Linked DNA regions of Occallatibacter riparius. The protein of the gene in region 1 binds, or shares a complex with, the protein of each later gene. Links are inferred from orthologs where the notes say so. Each region holds a gene or a part of one and is shown on either strand. Other genes may lie near its edges.

What was found. The genes of interacting proteins can lie anywhere in the genome.
Region 2: the proteins of dnaN (region 1) and dinB are in contact, whole or in part, in a solved structure (PDB 1OK7), measured with the Escherichia coli proteins. The link is inferred for Occallatibacter riparius from one-to-one orthologs.
Region 3: the proteins of dnaN (region 1) and dnaX are in contact, whole or in part, in a cryo-EM structure (PDB 8GIZ), measured with the Escherichia coli proteins. The link is inferred for Occallatibacter riparius from one-to-one orthologs.

What each region holds. Positions count from the first base shown.
Region 1 is NZ_CP093313.1:1,855,668-1,860,659, forward strand. The notes cover bases 1-2,928. They hold dnaN (DNA polymerase III subunit beta), read left to right. Parts: upstream 1-842; coding sequence 843-2,015; downstream 2,016-2,928. Other genes in these bases: MOP44_RS07370 (bifunctional folylpolyglutamate synthase/dihydrofolate synthase), read right to left, coding at 1-94; MOP44_RS07380 (hypothetical protein), read right to left, coding at 2,105-2,377; MOP44_RS07385 (DoxX family protein), read right to left, coding at 2,597-2,928. In the rest of the region: more of MOP44_RS07385, read right to left, coding at 2,929-2,947; MOP44_RS07390 (sigma-70 family RNA polymerase sigma factor), read left to right, coding at 3,026-3,910; MOP44_RS07395 (autotransporter outer membrane beta-barrel domain-containing protein), read left to right, coding at 4,165-4,992. UniProt on the Escherichia coli protein: Confers DNA tethering and processivity to DNA polymerases and other proteins. Acts as a clamp, forming a ring around DNA (a reaction catalyzed by the clamp-loading complex) which diffuses in an ATP-independent manner freely and bidirectionally along dsDNA.
Region 2 is NZ_CP093313.1:4,623,186-4,628,096, forward strand. The notes cover bases 804-3,650. They hold dinB (DNA polymerase IV), read left to right. Parts: upstream 804-1,549; coding sequence 1,550-2,752; downstream 2,753-3,650. Other genes in these bases: MOP44_RS18755 (hypothetical protein), read left to right, coding at 804-1,462; MOP44_RS18765 (hypothetical protein), read left to right, coding at 3,254-3,475; MOP44_RS18770 (hypothetical protein), read left to right, coding at 3,475-3,650. Also shown: more of MOP44_RS18755, read left to right, coding at 485-803; more of MOP44_RS18770, read left to right, coding at 3,651-3,690; MOP44_RS18775 (glycoside hydrolase family 9 protein), read left to right, coding at 3,881-4,911. UniProt on the Escherichia coli protein: Poorly processive, error-prone DNA polymerase involved in translesion repair and untargeted mutagenesis. Copies undamaged DNA at stalled replication forks, which arise in vivo from mismatched or misaligned primer ends.
Region 3 is NZ_CP093313.1:4,297,280-4,302,298, reverse strand. The notes cover bases 804-3,758. They hold dnaX (DNA polymerase III subunit gamma/tau), read left to right. Parts: upstream 804-1,222; coding sequence 1,223-3,295; downstream 3,296-3,758. Other genes in these bases: recR (recombination mediator RecR), read left to right, coding at 3,713-3,758; MOP44_RS17415 (YbaB/EbfC family nucleoid-associated protein), read left to right, coding at 3,331-3,657; MOP44_RS17430 (hypothetical protein), read left to right, coding at 804-1,144. Outside these bases: MOP44_RS17435 (hypothetical protein), read left to right, coding at 1-55; more of MOP44_RS17430, read left to right, coding at 401-803; more of recR, read left to right, coding at 3,759-4,309; MOP44_RS17405 (Ig domain-containing protein), read right to left, coding at 4,357-5,019. UniProt on the Escherichia coli protein: Part of the beta sliding clamp loading complex, which hydrolyzes ATP to load the beta clamp onto primed DNA to form the DNA replication pre-initiation complex.

The DNA.
Region 1 (4,992 bases):
CGGCAAGGGAGAACTTGCGCCGTGGGCGGCCGGGAGCGGTGTGGAGTTCCGGCGCCAACGCGTTCAGGGCATCAATGGCCGCCGCGTAGGACATGAAATTTCAGTATAGAAGGTTGGCAATCTGGCGAATCTGCACCCAGGATTCGGATTGTCTGGGAGCGCCAGGCCTGAGACAGTTTTGACCTCAATTTCCAGCATTCAGAAAGCGTGTGTGGAAGACGTGGAAACATCGTCCGCTGTGGGAGACCGGTGCATCTCATCCCCTTCGTTCATGAGGGTGCGGACGCGCTTCCCACAATGGGGCTTCGGTTTTCACAGGGGTGATTCGGTCTCCTGTTGAAGACGTGGGAAAAGCGGGGTGGGTGGGATTGCTTACGAGGCGGATTTCCATTTGTCCGGAATTGCACAGCCGCCTTTTAGAAATGTGGACAGGCACTCAAGGCAAGCCAGCAGAATGAGTTGAGCCATATTTCCACTTTTCCAGCGCGAACTACGGAGGGTACTGGGAAAGATTAGAGACTCACACACGGAAAACGCCTCGGCCGTCGCACCGCATTGGCTCAGCCTGATCCCTCCGCGGATCTCGCATCCGCGGCTTGCCGCTGCAGGCTGTGTCTCCAACCGCGTCTGACGGGATTCAGCCGCCGTTTCCACGCTTTCGTGCCTGTTTTCCACGCGCGCAATGTGCAGAAAGATGAATACAATCAGGAACAAGCAGGGACAGCCGTATCCGCGATGCGCTAGGGTGATGTACAGTGTGGCCAGCGTGAAGCCGCGTTGAAACTTGCTGTGGCTGCGAGGCAGCAGTGGCCGCGGAGAGCCGCGGAACGAGGGGTGGGTGTATGTCGATCGTGGAAACTGAAGTGGAGAAACCGGCCGCGCAGGGGGCAGCGATGGAGATTACCGTAAGCCGCCAGGAACTGGTGAAGGAACTCACCGCGACGCAGAGCGTGGTGGAGCGCAAAACCACCATTCCGATTCTCTCGAACTTTCTGATCGAAGCCGAAGGCGACCGGCTGAGCATCACGGCAACCGACCTGGACCAGGCGATCCGGACCAGCGCAGGCGTGAAGGTCAAGAAGGCTGGGTCGTGCACCATTCCGGCCCGCAAGCTGTACGACTACATCAAGCTCCTGCCCGACGGCGAGATATCCATCAAGCTGCTTGAGAACCATTGGGTGCAGATCCGCAGCGGCCGCTCGAACACCAAGATGGTCGGTATGGCGCGCGCGAACTACCCGCAAGTGCCTGAGTTTCCGACGATCGCCGTGACGAGTATTTCGGCTGCGGCATTGAAGACCCTCATCAGCCGCACGATCTTCGCGATCTCGAATGAGGAGTCGCGCTACACGCTGAACGGCGCGCTGATGGTGCTGAAGGCCGAGTCTATCGCCATGGTCGCCACGGATGGCCATCGCCTCTCGTTCGTTGAGAAGGCCGGCGAAGTGCTTGACGGAATCAGCGGCGAGAAGCGGGTCCTGGTTCCGCGCAAGGCGCTGCAGGAACTGCAGACGCTGCTCGCCAACTCGGACGCGGAGAAGGTCGAGTTCGCTGACGATGAGCACACACTGTTCTTCCGCGTCGGTCACCGCACGCTGAGCTCGCGCAAGCTCTCCGGTCAGTTCCCGAATTACGAAGCGGTGATGCCGCGCGACAATACGAAGTTCGCTATCGTGCGATCGAGCGAACTGTCCGGAGCTATCCAGCGTGTGGCGCAGTTTGCCGATGAGCGCTCGGGCGCCATCCGCCTGCGGCTTGAGTCGAACGAGCTGAAGATCAGCTCGCAATCGACGGAGTCCGGCGAGTCAGAGGACACGATTGATACGCCCTACTCCAGCGATCCGATCGTCGTCGGTTTTAACTCGACGTACATCCTTGATTTCCTGAAGGCCCTGGGCAATGAAGGCGAAGTGCGGCTCGAGTTCAAGGACTCGCAGTCGGCCGGGCAGATGCGGCCTGAGGATCCCGACGCGGAGTACAAGTCTCGCTACGTGTTGATGCCGATGCGGATCTGAACAGCGAATCAAGAACAGTAGCAGCAGCAACAGCGAAGCCCTTGCCGACCGGCAAGGGCTTCGTGTTTTCAGACATCGCGAAAAGCGACCTACTTGAACTGCCGCACCATATCCATCACGTAATAGCCGGCTACGTAGAGGGTCATCACGCCGAACAGCGCGAGGATCGCGCGTCCCACCGGCTTGGTCTTCTGCAGCCGGTCGATGATGACCTCCTGCTCTTGGCGAAGATGCGCTGACGAATCCTGCAGCACGAGCTGGTCGTCCTCGTTGCGGCTCATCCTGGCGACATAGACCCGGAAGCCGATGAACATCAAGAACACCAAACCCCACGCGACCCACATGAACGGAATAGAAGACATGACGGCGTTACCCCTGAAAGAGAGCTCGGCACCGGTGCATCGTCAGCTGCAGTTATCGCAACCCGATGCGCAGGCCTGCGCTCTGATTATCGGAACCGGCGCGAAGTCGCCTCCGTGACCCCAGTCACGAATTCCGCCAGGTCGTACCACTTTGGGATACGCCGCGGACCGAAATAGGAAGCGCAAGAACGTATCTTCGGCTGAGTTCGGACATGGCTGTCAGGCGGTGCGCATGCATAACACGAATGCGCATAGAGCCAGAGTGAACCACGCGATGGGAAAGGGAAGATTGGCATACCAGCGCACGCGCAGAACTGTCACGATAGCGCCAACAAAGTAGATAACCAGTCCGGCTGCGGCGGCAATGCCGATGGGCGGCACAACGATGCCCGCAAGCAGACCCAGGCCGCCGAGGATCTTTAAGACGCCGAGGGTCGGGAGCCACCGCAGCGGAAGCTCCAGCCGTTTGATGTTTGTGACGATCCACTTGGGAAGCGTGAAATCACATATGCCGGCATAGATGTTCGCTGAGGCGGTAAGAACGATCACGATGAGATAAGCGAGATGCATATTGGAAACTCCCTTTGTCACGAAGGCTGGCCTTCGGGTGTCATCCCAGTGACCCGGGGGAAGGAGAGAATGTGACCGATGAGCGGAAATGATTGGGTGGCGGAGAGATTCGAGGCGAATCGATCGCACTTGAGGGCTGTGGCTTTTCGCATGCTCGGATCTGCCGGAGAGGCGGACGATGCGGTCCAGGAATGCTGGATTCGCGTGAACCGGGCAGATGCGGCTGGTATCGACAATTTAGAAGGGTGGCTGACAACTGTCGTGGCGCGAATTTGTCTGAATATCCTGCGCTCGCGAACGGCGCGCCGCGAAGAAGCGCTGGAAGAGAGCACCGCGGGGCCGCGGATCGTGCATAGCGGGCGACGAAGTCCTCAAGATGAAGCCCTGCTGGCGGAATCTGTCGGCCTCGCATTTCTGGTTGTGCTGGAGAGGCTCACTCCTGCCGAACGGGTGGCGTTCGTGCTGCACGACGTATTCGGCGTCTCGTTTGAGGAGATTGCCTCAATCGTGGACCGGACGCCGACAGCAGCCCGGCAACTCGCCAGTCGCGCTCGCCGTCGCGTACGTGGAGGGCGAACGCGGCCAGCCGCGTCTCTGTCTGGGAAGCGGCAAACGGTTGAAGCGTTCCTTAGGGCGTTGCGTGCAGGTGATATCGAAAGCCTGCTCGCCGTTCTGGATTCGGACGTGGTGCGTCGGGCCGACCGGGTGGCGGTGGCGGCCGCGGAAGGCAGAGAGCTCCGCGGCGCACGGGACGTGGCTCAGGAGGCATTAACGTATAGTGGCGCTGCCCAGATCGCGCAGCCAGTGGTGGTGGATGGAGACGTGGGGTTCGTCATCGCTCCTGGTGGGCGGCTGAGGGTTGCGGTTCGTTGCACCGTGAGGAAGTCGAAAATTACCGCCATGGAGGTAATTGCCGACCCTGCTCGTCTCCGCACGCTGAACTTTGGCATTCCACCGGATTGAGGGGCACGCCTGGCTAGTCAAGAATCACTGGGTCATTTCACAGAGGGAAGATTGTTGGGCGGGAGTTCCGCGTACGTGGTCACGAGACGGCAAACGCGCGGGATGCACCCCGTCCCGCCGTAATTTCTGTTTCCGTATTGTCGTCTTCCTCCTCCTGTTTCGCGATATCTCGAACAGGAGCTTCTATTCGCGCCGCGCACTTGATGCGACGCGGCCTTGCTCGTATGGAGCAGCGAGGAGCAAGGAGGACTTTCGTGAAATTGCTTAGTGTGATTGCAGCTCTTCTGCTTTCTTCTTTTCTGAATGCACAACCAGGAGTGCCGAAGTCGAGCGGCGCCGTGCCACGGCTGGTGAACTTTTCCGGTAAGGCGCTGGATGAACAAGGCAAGCCCATGGCCGGCATCACGGGCGTTAGCTTCGCCATTTACAAGGACCAGTTTGAAGACGATCCGCTGTGGATGGAGACGCAGAATGCGATGGTCGACGCCGAGGGCAATTACACCGTGCAACTGGGCGCGACCAGCGTGTACGGTTTGCCGCTCGAGCTGTTCAGTTCAGCGGGCTCGCGATGGCTAGGCGTCCGCGTGAACGCGGGTAGAGAGCAGCCGCGAGTGCTGCTGCTCAGTGTGCCGTATGCGCTGAAAGCGGCCGATGCGCAGACGCTCGGCGGATACCCGGCCTCTGCGTTTCTGCTGGCAGGAACAAGAGCCGCGGCCAGCGCTCCGGGTTCCTCCGTTGCCATGCCTCAGCCTGTACCCGCGGCAGCCACTGCAGTGACGACCGCCGGAGGTGCACCGAATGCACTCGCAAAATTCGATGGACGCTCGGACATCATCGGCTCCCAGATCTTTGACAATGGAACCGGCGTAGGCATTGGCATCAGCAAACCCACAGTCAAGCTCGATGTGAACGGCGCCACCACTATCCACGGACCTTTGCTGCTGCCGTTTGCCAGCCCGGCAACGGCAACGGCAGGCAGGGTCTCACAACCGCAGGGCTTCAGTGCCTCGTCCTTCAATAGCAGCACGGCTTCAGCCGTAGCGCAGACTTTCCAATGGCAGGCGGAGCCCACCGGGAACAAT
Region 2 (4,911 bases), 2.8 Mb from region 1 along the record:
CTCTTCCCCTACAATCCGGACCGCGAAGCGGCAGCGCCCCGGAGGGGCAGCGCGATAATAGCCCCGGATGAAGTCCGAGCGCACTGCGCGCGGACGCGAATTCGGGGAAACTGACCCTATACTCCTCTAAGCCCCGGAGGGGCGACAGAAATCAGCCCCCGCAGTCCGCATCGCGGCGTAACGGATCAATGCGGGTCGACGCCGAAAACACAAAGCCCCGGCGGGGGAACCGGGGCTTTGCACTCTGCTTAGGCGGGCACAGTCGCATGGGGGATGCCGCGCCATTCAACTCGATGCGCTTGGGGGAGGAGCATCGAGAACGCCTGCGACAAGAGACGCAGCAACCGGTAGATGGGATGCTCCCCGTTCAAAGATCATCCGCCCGACATATTCATGTCGCACGCGCAGGGTCGCCCCGCGCGGTGCCGGTTTTGGATGACCGGGGCCGTTTGGGGTGGGTTACCCGCAATATCATGTAGCTGCCATGCACACCCCATTTGATCCTGATTGGCTCGACCGGCGCATCAAGGAACGTACAGACCAGAGACTGGCAGACCGGCTAAGGAACAGAGATCCGAACGTCGTGTCTATCGACGCCACCCAGTTCGCCCGGCAACTCTCCGACCTATCAATGACGCTCATGCACAAAGTCGAGAGAGAAGCACCACAGAATGTTCCGCCTTCATTGGTTGTGGACACCGGGGTGATCCTGCGGCAATTGAACGAGACCTACAACCTGATACTGTTTGTTAACGCGGAGGACACTCGCTTTAGACAACCGGGATACCGTCTGCCATACAGCTTCGTCATCCTGCCACTGGTCCGCACCATGATTGATGGATTTTACAACTGCACCGCACTTCTGGATGACCCCTCACGGTGCCGCACGTTTCGCATCAGTGGGTACTACCGAGTCCGTGAGACACTTCTCGCCGATGAGGCTGCCCATGGTCATGATGCGAACTGGACGAGCTATCTGCAGGCTACCCGCACTCGGCTAGAGAACGGCCTGAGAGCAGAAAGCCTGACGCATGCAGACCTCGACAACAAGAGGAACAAGTGGCCGCTGCTGGGCGCGTATTTAGAGAGCACACCAGACACAGCCCACAAGCAGATGCTCCGGAAGCTGACGCTTGGTTTCTGGAAAGAGTATTCATCGATCTCGCATGCTAGCTTTGATGGACTTGCCAGCATGGTTCCCTTCATCTGCCCCGATAAAGTCAAACACGACGAGCGTGAGCTGTTCGATGACGTCGCCGATCGTCACATCGCGATGCATATTGGGCGCACAGCTGGCGTCCTGCTGTGCCTTCTTACGGATATCCAGCACTTCTTCAAATTTGATGGCGCCGACATTGACGGCAGGCTATCTAAGATCTGGGCAGCGATCATACCTATGCTTGAAGTACGCGAACTATTCGACTTCCGGTACAAAGACCTGCTCAAGCACCCATTGCCATAGATGATGCCTAACCAAGGGGTGACTACGAAGAACCGCGAGGCGAAAGCAAGGCGAATATGAAACAATCCTTGTCGAGGCGACAGGGCGATGCAGGAGCGCACATCTGCGGATGCTGCCGTCATCGATGAGAGCACTGCCGAAAGCATTGCCGCGATTGGCAAGCGCAAGATCGTTCACGTCGATATGGACGCGTTCTACGCTTCCGTCGAACAACGCGACGATCCCAGCCTGCGCGGACGCCCGGTGGTGGTCGCATGGAAAGGAAAGCGCTCCGTGGTCTGCGCCGCATCGTATGAGGCGCGACGGTACGGCGTTCGTTCCGCCATGCCGGCAGTGACCGCCGAGCGCCTGTGCCCCGCCGCTGTCTTCCTTCCTCCCGACTTCGTCCGCTACAAGGCGGTGTCGCAGGCTGTGCGCGCGATCTTCCAAAGGCACAGCGATGCGATCGAGCCTCTGTCGCTGGACGAAGCCTATCTGGATGTCACCGAAAACAAAATGGGACTTCCGACAGCTACGCTCGTGGCCAAAACGATCCGCCGGCAGATATGGGATGAACTCCATCTGACTGCATCGGCGGGCGTGGCTCCCAACAAGTTTCTCGCCAAGATTGCGTCGGACTGGCGCAAGCCAAACGGCCTCTTCGTCATTCAACCGCACGAGGCGCAGGCGTTCCTCATGACGCTGCCCGTGGGCCGCATCCCGGGCGTGGGGAAGGTGACGGAAGAGCGCATGGCCCGGGCAGGAATCAAGCTCGTCGGCGACATCTACACGATTCCGTTGGAGGCGCTCGAGCAATCGTTCGGAAGCTACGCGCAGCGACTCTACGAACTGGCCCGCGGGATCGACCACAACCCGGTGGTATCCAATCGCGTCCGCAAACAGATTTCGGCCGAGGATACGTTCCCGGAGGATATTCCTCTCAGCGCATGCGAACCCCACGTCCGCCGCCTCGCAGAGAGAATCTGGGCGGCCTCGCATGACAATAAGCGCGAGGCCAAGACAGTCGTGCTGAAGCTGAAGACCAAAGAGTTCCAGTCGCTGACCCGGAGCATGACACTGGGCGGTCCGGTCGAAAGCTGCGACGTGCTTGTCAGCATCGCCCTGAGCCTCTGCGCGAAGGTGGATCTCCCGGAGAAACAGCTCTTTCGCCTGGTGGGCGTGGGCCTCAGCAATTTCCGCTTGGAACGGGAAACGGATGCGGCGGCCGAAACGTCGGACGAGCCTGCCTTGATTCCATACGATCTAGGCGTGCTGCCGTCGGCGGCAGTCGGCGATACCGACGATCTGTGACGACCGGCACAGGAAAGAAGGTTCATATCCGCGCATAATCGTCCTCCTGCCCTCCGCGGCGGCAAGGGAGAGCTATGCCCATTCGTCCGAAATCCACCCCTTCTCCCTTGTCCCTTTGTCCCTCTGTCCCTTTGTCCCTCTGTCCCTTTGTCCCTCCCGTCCCCCCCCCCGCAGAGCGAGGGACTCGAATCTATCCGGGAGCAGCACCCCCCACCCCCCCACGCAGAGCGAGGGACTCGAATCTATCCGGGAGCAGCACCCCCCCACCCCCCCACGCAGAGCGAGGGACTCGAATCTATCCGGGAGCAGCACCCCCCCACCCCCCCCCGCAGAGCGAGGGACTCGAATCTATCCGGGAGCAGCACCCCCCCACCCCCCCCGCAGAGCGAGGGACTCGAATCTATCCGGGAGCAGCACCCCCCACCCCCCCCGCAGAGCGGCGCGCGCATGGGGCGAAATTTCCACTGAAATATTCGCCGTTTATTCGCCTATACTGGATGCATGTTCAACATCCCGTCAACCCGGCGCTCCGACTTTACGGTTCGCTGCAAGGGTTGCGGAGAGAACATCCCCGCCCCCGTCGAGACCTTGCCTGACACCTGGATCATCGCGGACTGCCCGCTGTGCCGCGAGAAGCGGCGCTACGTGCCGTCCGAGATCTTCAGGGGAGTTCTTTCTGCCCGGCTGGATGCCCGAGCAATGGCGAGGAGGCGCACAGCCTGATGGGCGAGATGAGACGAGCCATCGACCGGGAGCAGCAGGACAGGCAGAAGCTGCGGGACAGGTTTGCCAGCACGCTGGTAATCGCGGCGGCGATCATCGCAGCGGTGCGATTGGCAAGGGAGACTGACATCACCAAGCCGACCCCCCGGCTCCTTTCAGTGGTCGCGGACAGCGTGTCACTGGCACAGAGGATCCTGGACAGGATTGTGGGCTAATCGCGGTACATAACCGCGGGAATTGGCTCCCTGGCGCGCCACTCCTTCCAGCAGGTCCGGATGCCGACAAAGTGGTTGCAGCATTCCGGTTATCATGGCCATTAACTGATTTCATACAGCCTTGAGCGGAATTCCCGGCGTACCGGTGCGGACCGGCTTCGAGGCTTTGTTGCAAGGGGTTGCGCGGGTCATGTTCAAGAGGGTCCTGATCGCGGGTCTTGCCGCACTTGGTTCTTTCGCTGGCTCTTCAGGCTGTACGCACGTGAGCGACGCCAAGCAGAGCCAGTCGCCCACGCCTTTCATCGTCGTCGATCAGTTTGGTTATCTACCGGACGCAAAGAAGGTCGCCGTTGTCCGCGACCCGGCTAGCGGTTTCGACAGTCAAAGGCACTTTGCGCCCGGCAAGGTCTACCAGGTCGTCGACGTGAAGACTGGCACAGTCGTCTTCAAAGGGGCGCCCGTGGCCTGGCACGACGGCGCAGTCGATCCTTCCTCGGGGGACCGTGTTTGGCAGTTCGACTTTTCGCGGGTTGTGAAACCCGGGCGCTATCTCATACGGGACCAGCAGGCGGGGTATGATTCCGTACCCTTTTCGGTGGCTCCGAATCTCTACAAGCCGATCCTGGTGCAGGCCGTGCGCATGCTCTATTACCAGCGCGCCGGTTTTACCAAGGAGGCGCGTTATGCCGGCGCCGGCTGGGCAGACAAGGCGAGTCATATGGGGCCCGGACAAGACTCGGAAGCTCGGCTCTACAGCGCGAAGAGCGATAAGGCGACGGCGCGCGACCTGCACGGCGGATGGTATGACGCCGGGGATTTCAATCGCTATACCCGCTGGAGCGGTGACTATGTGGTGGGCCTTCTTCACGCTTATCACGAAAGCCCGTCAGCCTTTACCGACGACTTCAACATTCCGGAATCCGGGAACGGCATTCCCGATTTGCTTGATGAGGTCCAATGGGAGATTGAATGGCTGAAGCGCATGCAGAACGAGGATGGGTCGCTGCTCTCGGTGATCGGATCCGCGTCGGGAAGCCCGGCTTCGGCGGCTACGGGGCGCAGCTTCTATGGGCCGGCGACGACCTCAGCGACTTATGCGGGCGCAGAGGCCTTTGCCTACGCGGCCAAGACCTACGGGCAGTTTCCGGCCCTCACGGCATTTGCCGATGATCTGAGGGTGCGGGCGATCAAGGCCTGGGGATGGGCCCAGGCCCATCCGCA
Region 3 (5,019 bases), 2.4 Mb from region 1 along the record:
AGACCTGATTGCCGAGTGGCTGAACGACATCAGCCTGCACCTGGACGCGAGCTAACGGCCATCACGAAATTTTTCCCGGGCCGCGTCACAATCCCGCCCGGATCACCACCTTTGAACAGGAGACGCAAGACCACGTTCATAGGATCGGCCCCTGAGTTCAGCCTCGCGCTGCCCTCCGGACCAGCCAATATATATTCCGATCTAAACGTGAGTCTTCATGAGACAGTCTCCACCGCCTGATCGCGGCCGGAACTCCTTTTCCCAGAAGCTGTTTTTGATTCGCGAAATCCCTTCGCGCCCGCTCCGACGGCGAGACCTTAATTTCCTTCACTGCGCAGTCGCAGTCCTGCTACCATCGCTCTGTTCCCCCCGGCTCCATTCCCCATCTGCGGAGGTCTCCATGGCAACCGCCTACACCGGCGCCATAAGCCGGGCCAGCCAGCCGTCACTTCTCGTCCGCTTCCTCGACAAGTACTTCTACTTCGCCATGTCGCTTTTCATTCTGGTGCTGGTCACCGGGATGTTCAGCACAACCGTGCCTGACAAGCTGTTTCATCCGAAGATCGAACCGCCTCTGATCGTCTGGTTCCACGGAGTGGTCTTCTACGGCTGGGTGCTGTTCTTCATCCTCCAGACGGGCCTCGCGCGGCTCCGCAAGACCCGACTGCATCGCACCCTGGGCTGGTTCGGCCTCGCGCTCGGTATCGCCGTTTTCTTTCTCGGCGTTTCTACGACCATTGCCATGCACCGCTTTGAGTTCAACACGCTTCACCAGGGCAACCTCGCTCTGATCAGCACCTCGGTTCCTCTGTTCGATATGTTGTGCTTCGCGCCGGCGTTCACCCTGGCCATCGCGTTCCGCAAGAAGCTCGAGTACCACCGCCGCCTGATGTACATCGCCTCATGCATCCTGACCGCGGCGGCCTGGGGCCGCATCCCGGAATCCATCCTGCCAGGGTTCTGGTTTTACGCGGGTGTCGATTTCCTGGTCATCCTCGGCGCGACCCGCGACCTCATCGTGAATCGCAAGATCCATCGGGTCTATATGCTGGCTCTGCCGCTGCTTGCGGCCGGCCAGTTTACCGTTGCCCAGATCTCCTTCAGCGCCTGGTGGCTGCGCGCCGCGAAAGCCATCCTGCTCTGAGACTAGCGGGCGGCCAGAACGATACAATCCCTCTCAGGCACCAGCGCAATTTTGAGCGGCCGCAGGGAGTGAGCAGGGATGGGTTATCAGGTTCTGGCCAGAAAATATCGTCCGCAACGGTTCAGCGATGTGGCCGGCCAGGATCACGTCACCCGCACGCTGCTCAACGCGCTCTCGCAGAACCGCATCGCCCACGGCTACATCTTCTCGGGGCATCGCGGAATCGGCAAAACGACAATCGCGCGCATCCTGGCGATGGCCCTGAACTGCCGCACCGAGGTCGGCTCCGCAGAGCGGCCGACGCATGAGCCGTGCCTGCGGTGCATGAGCTGTCGCGAGATCTGCTCCGGCGGCGGCGCCGAATCCGGCGAGCTGGCGACCCACTCCTTTGATTTCATCGAAATTGACGCCGCCTCGAATCGCGGCATCGACGATGTCCGCTCGATCCGGCAACAGGCCTCAGTTCAGCCGGCGCGCGACAAGTACAAGATCTTCCTGCTCGACGAAGCTCACCAGATTACCGATGCCGCGTTCAACGCCATCCTGAAGACTCTTGAAGAGCCGCCGGAGTGGACCATCTTCATGATGGCCACCACGGAACCGGAAAATATTCCGCAGACCATCCGCTCGCGGTGCCAGCACTTCAGCTTTCACGCGGTGAAGTTCGAAGACATCCTCGGGCAGCTACGCATGATCGCCGACAAGGAAGGCGTGGAGGCTGAAGACGCGGCCCTGGCGCTGCTGGCGGAAGCCGGCGACGGCTCGATGCGCGATGCACTGTCGATAATGGACCAGGCCATCGCGTCGGCTCCGTGCAATGACGCAGGCAAAGCGATCCTCGCCGCATTGCAGATCCGCGACCTGATGGGCACCGTGCCCAACGCGGTCTTTGAGCGGCTGCTGGAAGCGGTGGCCGCCGGCCAGAGCGCAGAGCTCATGGAACAGCTCAACGTGCTGCTGAACGCGGGGCACAGCCCGTCGTCGCTGGCGCGGCAGATGGTGCGCTATCTGCGCAATGCCCTGATGGCCAAGTTGGGCGGCGAGCAGACCGAACTGCTGCAAATCTCGGCCGACGAACGCGCCCGCGCCAATCGCACCGCGCTGCTGTTCAGTGAAGAGGATCTCACGCGCAATCTGCAGATCGTGCTGCGCACGTTTGACGAGCTGAATTACCGGCAGGAGCAGCGCTTCCATCTCGAACTCGGACTGTTGAAGCTGGTGCATGCGCAACGTCTACTGCCGCTTGAAGAGCTACTGAGCGGCGTAGCCAGCGGTGCTCCGGTGCGCAGCCCGGCGCCCAGCTCGACACCGCGTGCCTCTGCGCCCACTCCTCCGGTAGCGCGGCCATCAGCTCCGACGGCAACACCGGCACCCGCCAGCAAACCTGCCTCGCCGCTTTCGCCGTTCGGATCGTCACCCTTCGGGTCGCCATCTTCGTCAGCGTCTTCATCGAGCAGCGACAGGACATCAACGACGCCGACCATCAAGCAGAGTGCAGTGGCGGAGCCGGTCCCAGAGATCCCCGAACCGCCTCCGATCCAGGCACCAACGCCGATCGCTGTTGCACCCGCAGTGACAGCACCCGCCGTAGCTGCACCAATCGCTCCGACGCCCATCGCGGCTGCCCCAGCTCCGGCCGTCTCGCCAATGACGCCCTTCCCTGCCGCTTCCGCAACGCCTCAGACCGGATTTGCGGAGACGCTAACGGAAGGATCGCTTGCCAAGGCTCCGAGCGCGGCCCCCTCGGCTGGTACGGCCGACGTCGATACGCTTCGCCAGGCCGTGGTGCAGGCGCTCGCACAAGGCGGCCATCAGAGTGCCTCAACGCTGCTGGGAGCGGGCGCGTGGACTATCGACGGCGCCAACCTGCGCATTGAAGTTGCCGGCATGGGCAAGAAGATGCTCAGCCTCACGGTGAACGCTGCGGCAGAGAAAATCATCCGGCAGGAGTTGCAAAGGCTCAGCGGCCCGGCGCGCTTCATGGTGGTTCCAGGCGAAGGCCCGGCAGCCGGCGCGGGATCTGGCCCTGCCATGGCCGCGCCGCTCGCGGGCAGCGTGCAGGAAGAGGCGCTCAATCATCCGCTCGTGCAGCGCGCCAAAGAAATCTTCAACGCCGAAGTACGCAGCGTGGTTGACCTGCGTACAAAGTAAGACGAACGGACACAAACGGGATCAGGAGCAGTCTCATGTTCAATCCACTCAAGATGAATGAAATGCTGCAGCAGGCCAGCCAGATGAAAGAGGAGATGCAGCACAAGCTGGAGCAGACCGTAGTGGAGGGCTCAAGCGGCGGCGGCGCGGTGACTGCGACCATGAACGGAAAGAAGCAGTTGCTCAGAATCCGCATCGACCCTTCGGCGGTAGCGGCGCTCAGCGGTCCCAATCCCGATGTGGAGATGCTCGAAGACCTGGTGGTTGCGGCAGTCAATGCAGCCGGTCAGAACGCCGAGGACGCCATCCAGTCGAGCCTAAAAGGCATGCTGGGCGGCATGAATATCCCCGGTCTGACCTAAGTTGTTCCCTCATCACTACCCACGAATCACTAACCACTAACCATCACTGGTTCCTATGTCACGTTTTGCCGAACCGATGGCGCGGCTCATCGAAGAACTGAAGAAGCTGCCCGGCGTGGGTACGAAAAGCGCGCAGCGGTTCGCGTTTCACATCCTGCGTGGCAGCGATGACGATGCACTCGCGCTCGCAGACGCGGTGCGTGGCCTCAAAGCCAATCTGCGCCTCTGCTCCACCTGCAACAACGTCACCGACGTGGACCCATGCGTCTTCTGCGCGAGCCCCGTCCGCAATCAGCGGCAAGTCTGCGTGGTCGAAGAGCCAACCAGTATTGGCTCCATTGAGCGCACGCGCTACCAGGGCGTCTACCACGTGCTGCACGGAACGCTGTCGCCGCTGCACGGAGTGGGGCCGGAGCAGCTCCGCACCTCGGGATTGATCTCGCGCGCAGAGAGCGGCGCAATTGACGAAGTGATTCTGGCCACCAGCCCCACGCTCGAAGGCGAGGCAACCGCCACCTGGCTGGCATCGGCTCTGCGCGCAAGCAATGTGCGCGTCACGCGGATCGCTACCGGCGTGCCTGCCGGAAGCGATATCGAATACGCCGATGAAGTGACAATGGCCCGAGCGCTCGAAGGCCGCCGCGAACTCTGATCGCCTCAGGCGATGCAGAGTTACTGCGGGCGGCCTTTTCGCTTCGGCTAGTGAATAGTCAGGCTCAGCGTCTTTATCGCAGTCGCCGGAGGCGTCGAACTGTCCTTCACAGTGAAGGTGTAGTCCTTTGCGGCCTGCGCCGTTTTGGGAGTACCGATGATGACTCCCGTTGTAGCGCTTAGCGCCAGACCGTCAGGCAACGCAGGTATCACTGACCATACGAGGTTGCCGATGCCATTTTCTGCCTTGAGCTGGGCCCTGTAGGGCTGGCCAACGGGGGCATCCGGCAACGGCGAAGGAGTGGAGACAGCAAAACCGCCGACCTTGCCGGCGTTGGCATCGGTCTTACCAGCATTGGCATCAACCTTGCCGGCATTGCCGTCGATCTTGCCGCCGCGGTTGTCCTGCGGCTTGAACAGAGTATTGAACACCTCGTTCAGCTTCATGAAAGCAGTGTCGGAAAATGCTCCCGCCAAACCGGCAATCGCGCATGTCCCAAACACATTCACATCGGTTGTCGTACCGCTCAGGAACCCTCCGCGCACAACCAGGTACATCAATACTGCTATGCCGCTGCCTTCAAATGGCTGGACGATGTAGAACAGCGCCCATGAGCGCTTCAGCTTGTTATCACCTCGATAGTCTCCAAGGGATTTGAGGGAATACACAGCCGACCCAAACGCTCCCATGAACAGCACCAGCAGCAGCAG